4 regions of the Paenibacillus sp. FSL R10-2796 genome follow, and region 1 is predicted to be linked to each of the others. Evidence: riboswitches for the same ligand, from Rfam matches in the RefSeq annotation. Region 1 holds a riboswitch; each other region holds the start of a gene.

Evidence for each region. A riboswitch is a leader RNA that binds a small molecule or an ion and turns the genes downstream of it on or off. The one in region 1 is predicted to bind thiamine pyrophosphate.
Region 2: linked by a shared signal. The riboswitch ahead of NST58_RS02585 (ABC transporter substrate-binding protein) and the one ahead of NST58_RS10360 (thiamine phosphate synthase) in region 1 are both predicted to bind thiamine pyrophosphate.
Region 3: linked by a shared signal. The riboswitch ahead of NST58_RS13990 (ABC transporter ATP-binding protein) and the one ahead of NST58_RS10360 (thiamine phosphate synthase) in region 1 are both predicted to bind thiamine pyrophosphate.
Region 4: linked by a shared signal. The riboswitch ahead of thiC (phosphomethylpyrimidine synthase ThiC) and the one ahead of NST58_RS10360 (thiamine phosphate synthase) in region 1 are both predicted to bind thiamine pyrophosphate.

Annotation. Positions count from the first base shown of each region.
Region 1 is NZ_CP150178.1:2,331,894-2,336,108, reverse strand. It holds gene thiH (2-iminoacetate synthase ThiH) at 1-618, opposite strand, end outside; gene NST58_RS10370 (thiazole synthase) at 652-1,419, opposite strand; gene thiS (sulfur carrier protein ThiS) at 1,475-1,678, opposite strand; gene NST58_RS10360 (thiamine phosphate synthase) at 1,717-2,322, opposite strand; TPP riboswitch at 2,436-2,537, opposite strand; gene NST58_RS10355 (SDR family oxidoreductase) at 2,625-3,497, opposite strand; gene NST58_RS10350 (GDSL-type esterase/lipase family protein) at 3,735-4,215, opposite strand, start outside.
Region 2 is NZ_CP150178.1:539,891-544,105, reverse strand. It holds gene NST58_RS02595 (MFS transporter) at 1-109, shown strand, start outside; gene NST58_RS02590 (hypothetical protein) at 182-1,633, shown strand; TPP riboswitch at 1,792-1,902, shown strand; gene NST58_RS02585 (ABC transporter substrate-binding protein) at 2,064-3,113, shown strand; gene NST58_RS02580 (MTH1187 family thiamine-binding protein) at 3,304-3,597, shown strand; gene NST58_RS02575 (ABC transporter permease) at 3,594-4,215, shown strand, end outside.
Region 3 is NZ_CP150178.1:3,088,988-3,093,202, forward strand. It holds gene NST58_RS13980 (ABC transporter substrate-binding protein) at 16-1,053, opposite strand; gene NST58_RS13985 (ABC transporter permease) at 1,050-1,826, opposite strand; gene NST58_RS13990 (ABC transporter ATP-binding protein) at 1,807-2,502, opposite strand; TPP riboswitch at 2,701-2,804, opposite strand; gene NST58_RS13995 (amino acid ABC transporter substrate-binding protein) at 3,027-3,863, shown strand; gene NST58_RS14000 (amino acid ABC transporter permease) at 3,917-4,215, shown strand, end outside.
Region 4 is NZ_CP150178.1:6,504,533-6,508,747, forward strand. It holds gene NST58_RS28975 (phosphotransferase) at 1-363, opposite strand, end outside; gene thiC (phosphomethylpyrimidine synthase ThiC) at 449-2,191, opposite strand; TPP riboswitch at 2,294-2,403, opposite strand; gene NST58_RS28985 (beta-galactosidase) at 2,475-4,215, opposite strand, start outside.

The DNA.
Region 1 (4,215 bases):
ATCCAGGCGATTCCGGTAGTTTCTTTTAGGCCCTTTAACATGCAGCTTTCTGTAAGTCTCCTGGTGGTACACCTCTTGGTACAGTGTTAATCCATCCACCCCTGCTTGAAGAAGCTCTTTATATTCTGCAGTTGATAGAGGATTTATCTCAATACTGACAGAGGAAAAAAATTCCCTGAGTACATCTACGCAATCCTTAATATATGAGACAGGATTCTCCCGGCGCGATTCACCAGTCAAAATGAGGATATGCCGCAGACCTGTAGCTGCAATCTTCTCAGCCTCCCTGCGAACCTCCTCCAAGGACAGCTTTTTGCGCGGAAAATCATAAATGGAGCTGAAGCTGCAGTAGGTACAATGATTCACACAAAAATCCGCAAGATACATCGGTGTGAACAGCTGCATCGAATAACCAAAATGTGCACGGGTCAGTCGCTGTGCAGCCAACGCCATCTCCTCTAGCAGCGGCGTTGCTGCCGGAGAGAGCAATGCCAGCAAATCATTTTCGTTCAGCTTGTCTTTTCCAAGCGCCCGCTTAACGTCATCCTCCCGGAACTCCTTCCACAGCTGCTCATAAGGATACTGCTCCAAGCGGGCCAGTGTGTCAAAAAAGCTCATGCTAATCTTCCCTCCTTTCGTGACCTATCAAATTCAGTTCAAAAATCCAGTCAACGGTGACGAAGCAAAAGCAACTTCTTCTACAGGACCGAGTCCTGCCAAATAAGCTTTGCGGCCAGCGGATATCGCCTCGCGGAACGCTTCCGCCATGACGAGCGGATTACGTGCCGTTGCAATAGCCGTATTAAGCAGAACAGCAGCGGCCCCCATCTCCATTGCTTCCGCCGCTTCCGAGGGCTTGCCAATTCCGGCGTCTACAATAATCGGCAAATTCACTTCTTGAATAAGAATACGCACAAGCTCCTTGGTGCGCAGGCCGCGATTCGTTCCGATCGGCGCACCAAGCGGCATCACAGCAGCAGCACCGGCATCTCTCAGACGTAAAGCAGCCGAAAGGTCCGGACTCATATAAGGCAGTACTACAAAACCCTCCGCTGCTAAAATCTCTGTAGCTCGTATGGTCTCCAGATTATCTGGAAGCAGGTATTTCTGATCATTGATCACTTCGATCTTGACCCAGTTCCCCAGTCCCGCAGCTCTTGCTAATCTTGCAATACGGACTGCCTCTTCCGCTGAACGCGCTCCTGAGGTATTAGGCAGAAGAGTCATGTGGCCGGGAATGTGGTTCATGATATTTTCTGCTCCACCTTGCGGGTCCACTCGGCGAAGCGCTACAGTAATCACCTGAGAACCAGAGCTTGCGATCACTTCGGGGATCAACGTATTCCGGCTATATTTTCCGGTTCCGATAAATAATCTACTGGTTAATTCGATGCCGCCAATATGTAACGGGTCATGCATGAAATTACCTCCCTTTGGTTCTTATAAATTTCTCAAAATTCTATACCGCTCCATCTCAACCCCCACCAACAAAGTGCACCAGTTCCAAACGATCATCCTCGCTCAGAGCAGTACTTTCATAATTCTCCTTACTGACAAATTCTCCATTCAGCTCAATGATCATCAAACGACCCGACCACTCAGGAAGACTGATCAAATCAGCTATAGTTTGAATACCACCAGAACACTCTGCGGATTTCCCGTTAATCAACAGCTTCATTCTGAATCACCCCCTTCGCCCATGCTGTTACCTCCAGGCTATGAATGAACCGCCTTATGAATAGCTTTGGCGGCCTCATAAGGATCATCCGCTCCGCAAATACCGGACATCACAGCAACTCCTGCCGCACCTTTCCTGATGATCTGCGCCGCATTAGCGGGGCTAATTCCGCCAATCGCAATTACAGGAATAGAGCTGGTCTTCACCGTTTCTGCAAGCAGCTCTAACCCACGTGCGGGCAGCCCTAACTTGCTATCCGAGGGAAATACATGACCAAACAAGCAATAATCAGCTCCCTGCTCTGAGGCATTCGCCGCTTCTTCCGGAGAATGAACCGATCTCCCCAGCCGAAGCTGAGGTGCAATTCGCCGGGCTGTAACCGGACTCAGACTGTGCCAAGCCAACTGAACCCCCGCGGCACCAGCTGCCAAGGCTACATCGATCCGGTCGTTGATTATCAGTTTGGTAGCGGGCATACCGGCAGCCAACAGCTTCTGTGCCGCAGCGAGCAGTTCGCATGCAGGACATTGCTTATCTCTCAGGTGAATATAATCGACCCATGTCTGCACCGTGACAGCTAGTTCAACAAAATGTCTCAGCTGTAGCTTGCCGTCTGATATTAGATGGATCTCAGCTTGCAACATCACGATCTCCTCTCTCACTTCCCTGTAGGTCAGTAAAAAACAAAAAAACTGCCCCCCGTAAGGAAGGCAGTCAGAATCTGTATATAGACGGCACTACAAATAGCCCGACAACAGAAATTCGTTCTCCACTTCCCTACGCTGGTCTTAACCAGATCAGGTTCAAAGGGTCCGGAAATCCATTCCGTCTCAGCCAATCGGCACCCCTAGTGACATAAATATACAATTTTAAAATGCTAACGTGGTTTATAGTAACATATTTTTTTATTGAAATACACCCATTTATTCACATTAGCTGTACTGATCTAACCGTTTACTACCTCGCCACCATTTACATGAATAACCTGTCCAGTCACATAACTGGAATCGTCAGAGGCCAGATATACATAGGCTGGTGCCAGCTCTTCTGGTTGTCCAGGCCGTTTCATAGGCTGTGTACCTCCAAACTCGCTAACCTGTTTTGCATCAAAGGTAGAGGGAATCAGCGGTGTCCAGATTGGACCTGGTGCAACACCGTTTACCCGTATGCCCTTCTCTGCCAGATTCGTGGACAAGGATCGTGTGAAGCTAAGAATAGCTCCTTTAGTTGATGAATAGTCCAGCAGCTGCGGGCTTCCGCGATAAGCGGTAATTGAAGTTGTATTTATAATGGTAGATCCTGCTTTTAAATGAGGCATAGCTGCTTTTGTTAAATAGAACATCGCAAATATATTCGTACGGAAAGTACGCTCAAGCTGCTCGGAAGTAATATCCTCGATCTTAGCTTGCGGATGTTGCTCTGCCGCGTTATTGATGAGAATATCAAGCTTTCCTAAGCCCTCCACCGTCTGTTTAATAAGATCCTTACAGAATTTCTCGTCACCGATATCACCTGGAATTAGGATACATTTGCGGCCTTCCTGCTCGACCTGACGTTTAGTTTCCTCTGCATCTGAGTGTTCATTAAGATATGAAATGACCACATCAGCGCCTTCTTTAGCAAAAAGCACAGCAACTGCACGCCCAATTCCGCTGTCTCCACCGGTAATTAACGCCGCCTTGTCTTGCAGTTTACCTGCTGCTTTATAATTTGCCGGCTCGTATTTGGGCAGCGGCGTCATTTCACTCTCAATCCCTGGCTGATGATGCTGCTCCTGTGGGGGTAAGGTTTTTGTAGCTTGTTTATTGTTGCCTGACATCTTCCCTATCTCCTCTCGTTAAGCAAATTGATAGTTAACTGATCGTCTTAGGATGGCACAACTATGCACGTTTATACGCTGGGTTTGTCATTTTCTTAAATCGCTTTACGAATCTTACTTACCACAATGAAAGTAGATATAAACAACCGTGAGAGATATACTGCTGTAAGTGGAGAGGAATTCACTGCATACAAATAGACACAGCATCGCTGCTGTGCCTTGAATTGTTCACCCTGACTATTTTAGAGAAGAAACATGATTTTCTGCATTCACTTCATGTTCCAGCACCCACATAAAGTACAGAGCTTTGGCCGCTTTCTCCCGGGTCACTATAGCTTTAGGTTCTAGTTCTGTCCCATTGACCATTTCGCCTCTGGCAATCCCCATTTCAGATCTAAAGAGTCCTAATTCATATGCACTTTTTACTTTTGAAATTAAATAAGGAGAAATGTCCGCTGTATCAACAAGCTGCGTCCAGGATACAAGAGGATAGTACATCGCACCTCTAGCTCCTGGCTCCAAATTCGAATCATAGCCAGGATCTCCTGGCACTACTGCTGTGCCGTTATAATCAGTCATGTACTTAGGTTTATTAGCAAACTTTACTTGGTAAACATCATAGAGAATAGCACCCATCGATTCACGTGACAGCTTACCTTTCGGATAATAGGCAACATCAGATCTTTCCACTTTCATTAACTTAGAAATACTGCGTGTG
Region 2 (4,215 bases), 1.8 Mb from region 1:
AACAGCCGGATTACTTGCCGCTTTTGCCGCCTTCTTGTTTCTGCTAAGCATTGCCGCATGGAGGTTCCAATCTATGCAAGCGGTGAAAGGAAAGAGTTCCCGTATTTAGAACAGTATCAACGTTATCCTTTTAGGGTAATGTGATCTATAAGCATATTCTGAGCACAAGGATGGACGATGAATGAATGAGTCTTCAACTGAGCCTTTGTTACATACTGCGCTCATGCAGTTTATATTTCCCTTTTCTATAAAAAAGGGCGATTCTAAGCAGCTTATCCAGCAATTACAGGACGACGGCTTCACACGTTTTTTTCTGGATAATAAAGAGCTTGAAGCTGCCTACTACGGAGATGGCTACTGTGTTTCCCATGAACGAATGGAGCGCACCTATTTACCGTTTGCTGCACATGTCCTTTTTCCACGCAGGAAGGATGCCGACTCGTTTCGCCGTTTTTCCAGAGTAAATAATCTCGACTGCATTCTGGAGATTCCGCAGCAATCTATATTTTTCAAAATTCTCTCGACGGATATATTCATATGTCCTTTTCAGCTTGGATTCGTGACGATACGTGTCCAGCTGGAGGGGGATTCAATTCCCTTTAGTATTGCCCTAGAATTCGCAGATCGTTTCCGTGCGCTAGAGAATACCTTCATACAGGATGATTACACTTATATTCATTGCGGGGAACAGACCTATGAGATGGTAGAGGATTTTGTCTTCCGAAATTTGGTGGATGGACTGGAGCCATATCTGGATCAATCGGATATCAATGGGGCTTATTTCGAGACCCTTCCTTTTTTCGTAGATGAAAGAATGCAGGTGCAAGCTTTTTACGGCTTTCAGAATGAAGAAAGCTCTGATGAGATTAGTGTAAATCTACGCTATCGCGCCTCACAGCTTGATGGAATTAATCTGAACGGAAAGCCCTATGCCAGTGCCAGCGATCCAGCGTATATTGCAAACTATTGTCATGAGCATTCCTATAATCGCTGGGGTCCAGACACATATTATATGATGAATGAGCAAACCTTTTGCTGCATGACCCGCGCTGAACAGGAGATTGCTGTTAGTCTAGCCAACCAGATGTACGGGCAATATTATTACGGATTTTTACTCAATATTTTCCACAAAATCGTTCTGCTAAAGCTCGCCAATATGCACTCCCGACTTCGGATTAATCATGATTATGAGGAAATAGACAATCTAATCTACTCCATCAATAAGTTCTCGGCTAAGTTCTACTTCTTGGAGTTGATTTCCCAGTCGCAGGGCCGGGAGATATTTCTTCAGCTGCGTAAAGTATACGGAAACGATGCTTTGTTCGAGGAAGTGAAAGAAACCTTAAATGACCTGTTTCAGTATCAGGATAAGTTTCAATCCAAGCGACGGGATAATCTGCTGATGATTCTCACTGTATTTACGGTAGTAAGCGGGATTTACGGCATGAATCAGGTCATTGACGATCTGGATGGAAAGATTCAATGGAGTAAAATGATTGGTTATTCTCCCTTTGAATTTCTTGCCCTCTTCGTGATCATGAGCGGGATTCTGATCAGCGTTGTCCTCACGCTAGGGGCGCTGGTTAGTGAGCTTAAACGGCGTCACCGCAAGAAATATAAAGATCTAGACTAGCAAAAAAGAAACTACTGGATTGGAAAAATTCAGGAGTGCACTACTAGACATTCCGAGTACAGCCGTCTATAATACACCGTATGCGAGAAATATAAGATATAAAGTATGGGTACAAAACTTATGCTTACTTATATTGCACATAGAAATACCCGTTAACTTCATAGAACCAGGGGTGCTGGAATTGGCCGGCTGAGATTGTATCCCACAAGATACTGACCCTTATACCTGATCTGGATAATGCCAGCGTAGGAATCGCCAATTGGTTCTGGTCCCTGTGACCTTAACTAACCTTGCGCCAAGCCAGCGTCCCGATCACTCGGGGCGCTTTTTTTGTAAGATCACTAAAAGATGTAGAAAAACGTACATACTACACTTTACGGTTCATGTTGTGAAGACGGGATTCTTGTAACCTTAAAGGAGAGAAGAAGACATGCACCTCAAAAAAGCACTTACGTTGTGCCTCACCTGTGTACTCATTCTTGCCATTGCCGGATGCGGCAGCAACAATGGGAATACAGCCGGAAACAAAGCAAATGCTACTGATCCAACTGCTGCGGCTGGGACGGATGCTCCAAAAGAGCTCACCAAAGTTAAAGTCGCACTCGACTGGACACCGAACACAAATCATACCGGTCTATACGTAGCTAAGGATCTTGGTTACTACGCTGAAGAAGGTCTGGACGTCGAGATCGTTCAGCCAGGCGCAGCGGGTTCTGATACTATGGTTACTTCTGGCGAAGCCGCATTTGGCATCAGCGCCCAAGAAGGATTAACACTAGCCCGTCTACAAGGCGTACCCCTTGTCTCGATAGCAGCTATTATTCAGCATAATACGTCGGGATTCGTTGCTCCAGTAGATCGCAATATTAAATCACCAAAGGATTTCGAAGGTAAAACCTACGGAGGCTGGGGCTCACCGGCGGAAGAAGCAGCCATGAAAGCTATCATGGATCCTGAAGGTGGCGATGTGAAAAAGGTGAAGCTGATCAGTATCGGTGAAGCTGATTATTTTACCGCCGTCAAACGTGACATTGATTTCGCCTGGATTTTCTACGCTTGGACTGGTGTTGAGGCTGAGTTGCGTGGCGAGCCATTGGATATGCTGTACTTAAAGGATTATGCGCCGCAGCTCGATTATTACACGCCTGTGCTGACGACGAGTGAGAAGCAAATTGCAGATCATCCTGATCTGGTGAAGGCCTTCATGAAAGCCACATCAAAAGGTTATCAATATGCCATAGATCATCCGGAAGAGGCTGCCGGTATGTTATCGAAGGCCGTTCCTGACCTGGACGCCGACCTTGTCCTAGCTAGCCAAAAATGGCTTAGCCCAAAATACAAGGACGATGCTGCCCGCTGGGGCGAGCAAAAAACCGAGGTCTGGCAGAATTATGGCGACTGGATGTACGATCTGAAGTTGCTGGATAAACCGCTGGATGCTGCTAGTGCATTCAGTAATGATTTTTTACCGGCGGAGTAGAGAGCGGACTTCAGAACCAAGAAGGTTGGACGTTACTTGAGGAAGGAGGAACGGAGCGTAGTGATGTGCTACGTGAGTACCGGACTTCCCAAGTTCGTTCAAGATTCGATGTCGAGTTTGCTTCCTGAGTTACTTCGTTATCAAAGTTGGCTTTTTGAACTTACCTTATAAAATGAGAGGATTGATTATTGTGGCTAACACCCTACTAAGCATTCAAGTAATTCCAAAAACTCCGAACAATGAGGATTCCATCCCATACGTAGATAAAGCGATTGAGGTCATTCAGAAATCCGGTGTTAAACATCAAGTGAATCCGCTGGAAACCACAATGGAAGGTGAGCTTAGCGAGCTGCTGGAGGTTGTGCGTCAGATGCAGGAGGCGTTGATCGAAGCAGGCAGTCCAAGCGTAATTTCGCAGATCAAAATCGCTCATAATCCTAACGGAATCAGCATGGATAAATTGACGGAGAAATATCGGCCGTGAGATCGACCTGGAAGCTAATATGGCCGCCCCTTGTGGCGGTCGTCTTCTTTTTAACCGTATGGCAGCTATCTGTATCTGTATTTCATATTGAATCCTGGATTCTGCCGAGTCCTGCTGATATTGCCCGTGAATCCACCAGTAACGCTTCTGGTCTTTGGGCACATACGATGGCTACGCTGCGGCTCACTTTAATTGGTTTTCCCATTGGTACGGGGGTAGGCCTGATCGTTGCTTTGCTTTTGCATCTTTTGCCTTGGGCTAGACGGGCTTTTTATCCACTTATTATTCTGAGTCAAAATGTTCCCTCCATCGCGCTCGGACCCCTGCTCATTATCTGGTTCGGCTTTGGTCTTTTGCCCAAAATCGTGCTGATTACACTAGTATGTTTCTTCCCGGTAGCTGTCGCTGCGATGGGCGGTCTGGCCCAAAGTGATCAGGTCATGATGAATTATATGAAAATGGCTGGCGCAAGCAAGTGGCAAATCTTCACCAAGCTGGAGCTGCCCTCTTCTATCCCGGCACTATTTTCCGGCGTAAAAATATCTGCTACTTATGCGGTTATGGGCGCCGTGGTCGCTGAATGGATTGGCGCGGATAAAGGTATTGGCTATTATATGC
Region 3 (4,215 bases), 760 kb from region 1:
ATAACCAACTAAACGTTACAGATTGATAAAAGCTTCCTGTGCTTTAATATCTTCTGGTAGAAGATCGTTGGTGGATAACCACTGCTGAACCTTTTCCCAAGATGTCGGGTCTTGATAACCAAAAGTTTGATCGCCTGCATTCATCAGCGGCAGTAGAATTTCAAGACTTTTTTTCTCAATCTCCTTGTCGAGCGGTGAAGTTGCATCTTCATGTGCAATCAGTAAATCCAGGGCTTGTTCAGGATTCTGCTCCACAAATTCCTGTCCTTTTGTTATGGCATTTAGAAATTTTTTAAAGTAGGCTTCAGAATTTTGCAATCCTTGTTCGCTGGCCACCAGCACAAGCTCATAATAGTCAGGTACTCCGTAATCCGTTGGATTAAGCGAGGTGACCGGATGTCCCTCTTTTTCAAGGATCAGTTGTTCATGGTTGATGAATCCGCCCATTATTGCGTCCACTTGTCCTGTAGAGATCGCAGGGATAAGGTCAAAACCTACATCAATCAGCTTGGCGGATGAAGGATCGCCTCCATCACTCTGGATCATTGTCCGAATCATCGCTTCATAGAGCGGAATGGAGGAATAGCCGATTTGTTTTCCCACGAGCTCTTTGGGACTATGAATACTGCCTGCTTGAGGAACCATCAGATGATTCAGTGGATGCCGCACGATTGCTGCAATCGAACGTACAGGGATTTTCTCTCCGCGTGCCATAAGCACCTGAGGCTGATAACTGAGCGCTAGATCAATTTGATTTGCTGCTACAAGCTTTAGGGCGTCATTGCTGTCCGCAGGCATTTTGATCTCGACATCCAAACCTTCCTCTTGGAAAAAACCTTGCTGTTGCGCAGCGTATAGAAAGGAATGAACGGCATTGGGATACCAATCAAGCATAATCGTCAGCTTGTGTGACTGTTTATTTTCGGAATTGGAGGAACCGGTTTGGGAGTTGTTATTTAGCTTGTCTGCCTTCCCGCAGCTGCTTAAGAGCAAAAGTGTGCATACTAGAAATACAGAAATAAGTCCTCGTTGTGGTGATTTTAAATGATTCATTGGTTAGATCCTCTTTTCTTTAAAAATAATTGTTCGAGTAAAGCTATCGCCAGAAAAAGCACAACACCAAGCGCGGACAGCAGAAATACAGCCGCGAACATTTCATCGCTCTGCATATTTCCGGCCATTCTGCGGCTGAAGTAACCGAGTCCTTTACTGCCGCCGAGCCATTCCCCGATAGTAGCTCCGATGACGCAGTATACTATGGACAGCTTTAAGCCAGAGAAAAAAGCAGGCAATGCCAGTGGAATTTGGGTTTTGACAAGCAGCTGCCAGCGGTTTGCACCAAATGTTAATAATAAGTCCTTGTAAGTCTGGCCACTTGTACGAAGTCCATCATATGTACTCACTACGACTGGAAAAAAAGCCGTCAAAAACACCACAGCCACTTTGCTCCACAGCGTATATCCGAACCACATAATAAAAATGGGGGATAGCGCAATTAATGGGACCGTCTGGCTAATGATAAGGAAGGGATAGATGGCCTTTTCTACGGGGCGAAACAGGAACATTCCAATGCCCAGCAATACACCAAAAATCACAGAAAGGACAAAACCCACCAGTATCTCCTGTAACGTCGCCAATAAATGCTGTCCAAATAATAATTGCCTGTGCTCGATCAATGCGATGCCAATAGATGAAGGTGCAGGGAGAATAAAGGCTGGAATCAAGTGAAGGCGAACAGCTGACTCCCAGATTACAAGAATGAGCAGTACCAGAAGAAGGAAGGGACCATAGTTGTCTAGATGTTTTTTAAAAGGTATAGGTTGCATGCAATCTTCGCTCCAACTCTGCCCGTAGTGCTATAAACCGGGGTTCATAGTTCATCTTATAATGTCTTGGTTTTGGTAGATCGACAACGATCTCCTGTAATTCGCTGTGCGCACCGCCAGATAATAAATAAATCCGGTCACTGAGCAATAGGGCTTCTTCCAGATCATGAGTGATGAGCATAATCGTCTGATTCAGTTCACCCCATAACTCCAACAGCCAACGGTGTATCTCACGTTTGGTCATGGCATCGAGAGCGCCAAAGGGCTCATCCAGCAGCATAAGACCACTTCCGCCTCCAGCCACTAAGGTGCGCAGAAATGCTACTCGCTGTTTCATACCTCCCGAAAGTTCATGGGGATAAGCCTTCTCTACATCTGTTAAGCCGAAGCGGGCCAACATTTCCCGAATCTGAGTGATCGTTTTCTGTTTACTAAATCTGGGCTTGATCTCCCAGGGCAAAAGGCAGTTATCGAGCACTGTTCTCCAAGGCAGCAATAAATCCTGCTGAGGCATATAAGCGATCTGACCTAAACGACTAGCGGTTGAGGGGAGCGTAGGGAGTTTTATTTTTCCATGAGTAGGTTCGAGTAAACCGGCAACCGTTTTGAAAAATGTGCTTTTCCCGCATCCGCTAGCACCTACTACGGAGACGAATTCCCCTTGCCTGATATCCATGGATAGATTTGCGAATACAGGGGGTTGTTCAGTTTCCGGAAAAGAGTAGGTTAGGCCTTGAATAGATAAAATGGTCGTGATGATCTAACCTCCTAATATTTTTGTGGAGCGCCTAAACAAATAAAGACCCATCCATTTCCAGAGGAAATGAATGGGTCAAAAAGTTCATTCTGCATAATAACACTTAACATGCTTGATGAAAATTCTGCTCCACTTCCCTCCGCTGGTATGATCCAGATCAGGTTCCAAGGGTCCGGAGCTTGAAGCTCCGTCTCAGTCGGCCGACTCCCCTAGTGAAATAACAGGTCCATATTAATTTGTTTATAAATATACCATATCTTTCTGAGAAGTAAAGAGAGAAAGAAGTGAAGGATTAATCCAAGATTGGGTAAGATATAAGTAGAAATCTAGTTAATATTACAATTCCGATGTATATAATCGGAAAAAAGTATTGACGATCATGTGATGGCAGTGTACTATTCAATTTACCGGAAAAAAACCGGATAGAGAGAGGGGATTTAATAATGAAAAAATGGAGTTTAACTATTATATTGGCGTTAACCGTGGTCCTTGTAGCGGCTTGCGGCAATAATTCGAATACCAATACGGCTGCTGAACCAACAGCTGGAACGAATGGTGGAGCAGCATCTTCAGCGCAAAACAGTTTGGAGGCTGTGAAGGCCAGCGGCAAATTGCGGATAGGTACAGAAGGGACTTATGCACCTTTTACTTATCATGACACTGCGGGGAAATTGACGGGTTTTGACGTGGAAATTGCCGAAGAAGTAGCCAAACGTTTAGGTGTTGAAGCTGAATTTTTTGAAACTCAGTGGGATGGTATTTTTGCTGGGATGGATGCGAAACGGTTTGATGTCATTTTTAATGAAGTTTCCATTAACGAAGATCGCAAAGTGAAATATGATTTCTCTGAACCCTATATTGTATCCAAGGCAGTATTGATCGTGAGCGAAAACAATGAGGATATTAAGACCTTTGCTGATCTAAAGGGTAAAAAAGCCGGACAATCCCTGACCAGTAACTTATCCGACATCGCTCGTGAGAACGGTGCTGAAATCGTAGCTACGGACGGTTTCAATCAAGCGATGGATCTGCTGACTTCGGGACGTATTGATGCAACTGTGAATGATGGCTTGTCTTATCTGGATCTGAAAAAACAAAAACCAGATGCAAAAATTAAAGTGGTTGATGAGATTCCTGAAGGCTCACAAAGTGCTGCGGTATTCCTGAAAGGCAATGATGAGCTGGTGAATGCGGTCAGTGATGCGATTAAAGAGATGAAAAGTGATGGAACGTACTTGAAAATTTCCGAGAAATACTTTGGAGCTGACGTTTCAAAATAATACAAGGCTAGCAAGGCTAATTAAGCCTAGAAGCTAAAAAGGATGTCTGAATAATGGATGACCGCAAAATACAAATTTTCTTAGATACACTGCTACCCCTGCTTAAAGCCGGGGTGGCTTTTACCATTCCGTTGGCTCTACTTTCCTTTGTGCTTGGATTGATTTTGGCGATCCTAACCGCGTTGGCACGTCTTTCACCGTGGGTAATTCCGAAGCTAATCGCCCGTTTTTATGTATGGGTCATTCGGGGAACCCCGTTGTTAGTGCAGCTATTTATTATATTTTATGGTTTGCCGGCTGTTGGTATTGTACTCGACCCTTTCATTGCCGCCACCATTGGATTTACCCTTAG
Region 4 (4,215 bases), 3.1 Mb from region 1:
AATTTTGCCCGGCTCTATGACACGCCCTTCACAATATTCCATAACCATAAACGTCTCTCCCATATCTGATTCCAGTAAAACTTTATGGTTATAAGCCAACAATCCGGGACATGGGAGTCCCTGTAGATACAATCTTTTCTGTTGAGAAAAGGCGAAGCTCAGTTCTTCTGGATTATACAATTTATATCTTTTTTTGTTGTATTGTTTAAGTAGAAATGGTCCTGATTCCGTTATGATTTTCCATTTAAGATTTAACCAGCCACGTTTTATTGGGGTAGCATGAAGGACTTTCAATCCAAAAAAATGATAGAAACTATTACTTAAATCCTCTAAAATGGCTTCCTCTGAACGAATCGCTTCCATTTCATCAACTCCTATCTATTCAAAGTATAAAAGAAGAAGCCGCCAATGACGACTTCTTTTAGATATTTCTTTTTAGCAGAAAAAGTTATCTATAAATGAGGCTCCCGCCTTGGAGAAACTCTTGCGCCTTCTCTTGCATTCCTGATTCAATTCTCGTCGTATTACGGATATTATGAGAGATCTTCATACTGCAAAATTTCGGCCCGCACATGGAACAAAAATGAGCTGTTTTAGCGCCTTCCGCAGGCAATGTCTCATCATGATATTCTAGCGCTCGCTCAGGATCTAACGATAAATGAAATTGATCACGCCAACGAAATTCAAAACGGGCTTTCGAAAGAGCATTATCCCGGTCTTGTGCTCCTTTATGCCCTTTCGCCAAATCTGCGGCATGAGCCGCTATTTTATAAGTAATGACCCCTACACGTACATCTTCCTTATTAGGCAGGCCAAGATGCTCCTTCGGAGTTACGTAACACAACATTGCTGTACCGAACCAACCAATCATCGCTGCACCTATAGCAGAGGTAATATGATCATAACCAGGCGCAATATCTGTAGTCAGTGGACCTAATGTATAAAAAGGGGCTTCGTTACAGGTTTCAATTTGCTTATCCATATTCTCTTTAATCAAGTGCATCGGCACATGTCCTGGACCCTCTACCATCACCTGTACATCATGACTCCAAGCTATAGCTGTTAATTCACCTAACGTCTCTAACTCGGCAAATTGTGCTTCATCATTCGCATCAGCAATCGAACCCGGACGTAATCCATCGCCTAGGGAAAAAGAAACATCGTACAGCTTCATGATTTCACATATCTCTTCAAAATGTGTATATAAAAAGTTCTCTTGATGATGCGCAAGACACCATGCCGCCATAATGGAACCACCTCTTGAAACAATGCCAGTCATACGTTGTGCCGTCAACGGGATATAACGAAGCAGAACCCCCGCATGAATGGTAAAATAATCAACCCCTTGCTCCGCTTGCTCAATGAGCGTATCACGGTACACTTCCCACGTTAAATCTTCCGCTTTCCCATTCACTTTTTCCAACGCTTGATAGATAGGCACCGTGCCAATAGGAACAGGAGAATTACGGATGATCCACTCGCGTGTCGTATGGATGTTTTTACCTGTGGAGAGATCCATTATATTATCTGCACCCCAGCGGGTGGCCCATCTCATCTTCTCTACCTCTTCCTCTATGGATGAGGATACTGCGGAATTTCCTATATTGGCATTGATCTTCACTAAAAAATTGCGTCCAATAATCATCGGTTCACTCTCTGGATGATTGATATTCGATGGGATGATGGCGCGGCCGCGGGCTACTTCATCTCTTACAAATTCCAGTGCCACATTCTCACGAATCGCAACGTATTCCATTTCCGAAGTAATAATCCCTTTGCGTGCATAATGCATTTGAGAGACATTAAGCCCCTTTTTCGCTCGCAAAGGTTTTCTATGGAGCGCTGGAAACACTTCCGCCACAGCTTTTCCCGTTGCATTCCCGTTATCTTCAGGCTTCACGGTTCTTCCTTCGTACGCTTCCGCATCCCCTCGTTCCTCAATCCAGCTTAGACGATTGGGCTCTAACCCCTGACGAATATCAGTATGAATATTAGCATCCGTGTAAGCCCCGCTTGTGTCATAGACATGAATTGGGGCATTCTCCTCTTCGCCGTCTATGCCCGCAGTTGGACTAAGTGAGATCTCCCGCATAGGCACCTGTATATCAGGCCGTGAACCCTTTACATACACTTTTTGACTTGCTGGAAAAGCTGATAGATTGATTGGATCGTTGTTCAATTCGCTTGTCATCTCAATTCCTCCTATAAGGTGATTTGATCAAGCGGAGACGGTCTACTCCCCACACATAGAAAAGGCCACATCTGTATAAGATGCGGCCTTAGAGTAGACAAATAGAAATAAAGCTCCATTTCCTCCGCTGGCATTATCCAGATCAGGTTTGACGGTCGATAGTTATAACTATCCTCTCAGCCTGGTCCCACCAAGCTCCCGTGACTATATAATTGCTACTTCAAAGTATAACCGAAAAGAGAGAATTATCCAAATCTACTCAAATGTGAGATCAATGTATACGTTAGTTTAACACCAATACCCCAAATCCTTCCAGAAGCACCTCGCCCGACAATGTTGTGCTGCTCAGTAAATCTGTTTTGGTCTCACGAAGATGGATCGTGACAGGAGTCTCACTATAATTAAGCAAAAAAGCATAACTGGAAGAAGCTCCGGTACGGACTTGCAGCTCTACCTCTTCTGGGAGCTCCAGCCAATCTGCTGGCGATTGTAGATCAATTAAATTTATGATCTCAGCCGCTGCCTGTTCATTAAATACGGCTCCGTAATACCAAACCTCACCCTTGCCGCGACGATTTCTAGTTACCGCCGGTTTTCCCGCATAATAATCAGAGGCGTAAACCGCCATCACTTCAACCGAAGCTTCCTCTATTTTGAGAATATCATTAAAGTCATCTGCTCCTGTAACGACTTCGGTCACGCCCGACCAGCTAATTGTTGTTGGCTGACGACTGCCCTTAACCATTGTGAATTCTTCAACTGTGATCCCGCATAGATCCTTAGCAGCACCTGGGAAAGGACGCATATAACATTGACCGCGCTCATCCTTATAGCCAGTTCTACAGCCGAAGATCAGTTTGCCGCCTTGCTGAACATATTCATCCAGCAGTGCTGTTGTCTCATCTGTCATAATCGCTGGGTGAGGATAGATAAGCACGTCGTACCTTGCAAGCTCCTCCAGCGTTGTTTTTTTGCGTAAATAGAGTACGTCATTCGGGATATGCTTCCGCTGAAGCGCCTTGTACCACTCCTTATTGCTCTTCCACATAAACGGGCCATGCCAAACATCGTATTCTCCATCCCACTCATTGTCATAATCACGAACAATAGCAATGTTAGCCTGATTACGAGTACCGACAAACGCATGACCTGCTGCTGCCAGCTCCTGACCGATCTGCCCCGCTTCCCGCACTCTTCGGTTAGGCTGATTATGATAGTCATTGATTCCATGCCAATAAATTTCATTGCCCATCGTAGCTGTCCGCCAGCGGAAATATAACACCATATCTGCTCCATGAGCGATCGACTGATAAGTCCATAACCGCATCTGCCCCGGCTTTGGAGAAGGCATATCCATCCGGTTCACCCAGCCACCCGGGCCCGACTGCTGCTCCATAATACAGAAATTCGGGGATATCGAACGAACAACAGATAACGACAGTCCCCAGCCTCTATCATTCAGCGGATTCCGCTCATTCGGGTCATAAAAAATAGTAGAGAACTGAGGATAGGAATCATAGCTGAAGAAATCCAACAGTTCATCCGTCATTTCATGGCTATCGAGATGCCCGAACAGACCGTTCGTGGTTACCCACTGCTTAGGGGCAAGTTTACGGATGATATCCGCTTGGTTTTTGGCAAAAGAAATTGTATTGTCCGAAATAAACCGTTTTTCATCCAATGCCTGATGAGGATTGGGTTGCTTCGGTACTGGAGTCGGACGTGGAAGATAGACCTGAGACCAGTCACTATAGCTTTGATTCCAAAAAACAGCTCCCCAAGCCTCGTTCAAATGCTCAAGTGTAACATATTTCTGCTGTAGCCATTCCCGGAAAGCCTTATGGTCACTCTCCGAATAAAATTCACTGATCTCACAGTTGAGCTCATTATCAATTTGCCAGCCAACTACACCCGGATGATTGCCGTAATGTTCAGCCATTTGTTCTGCAATACGTGCACACAGTTCCCGGTATTTAGGACTGCTGTAATTATAATGACGGCGCATGCCATGCTGAAGTGTAACA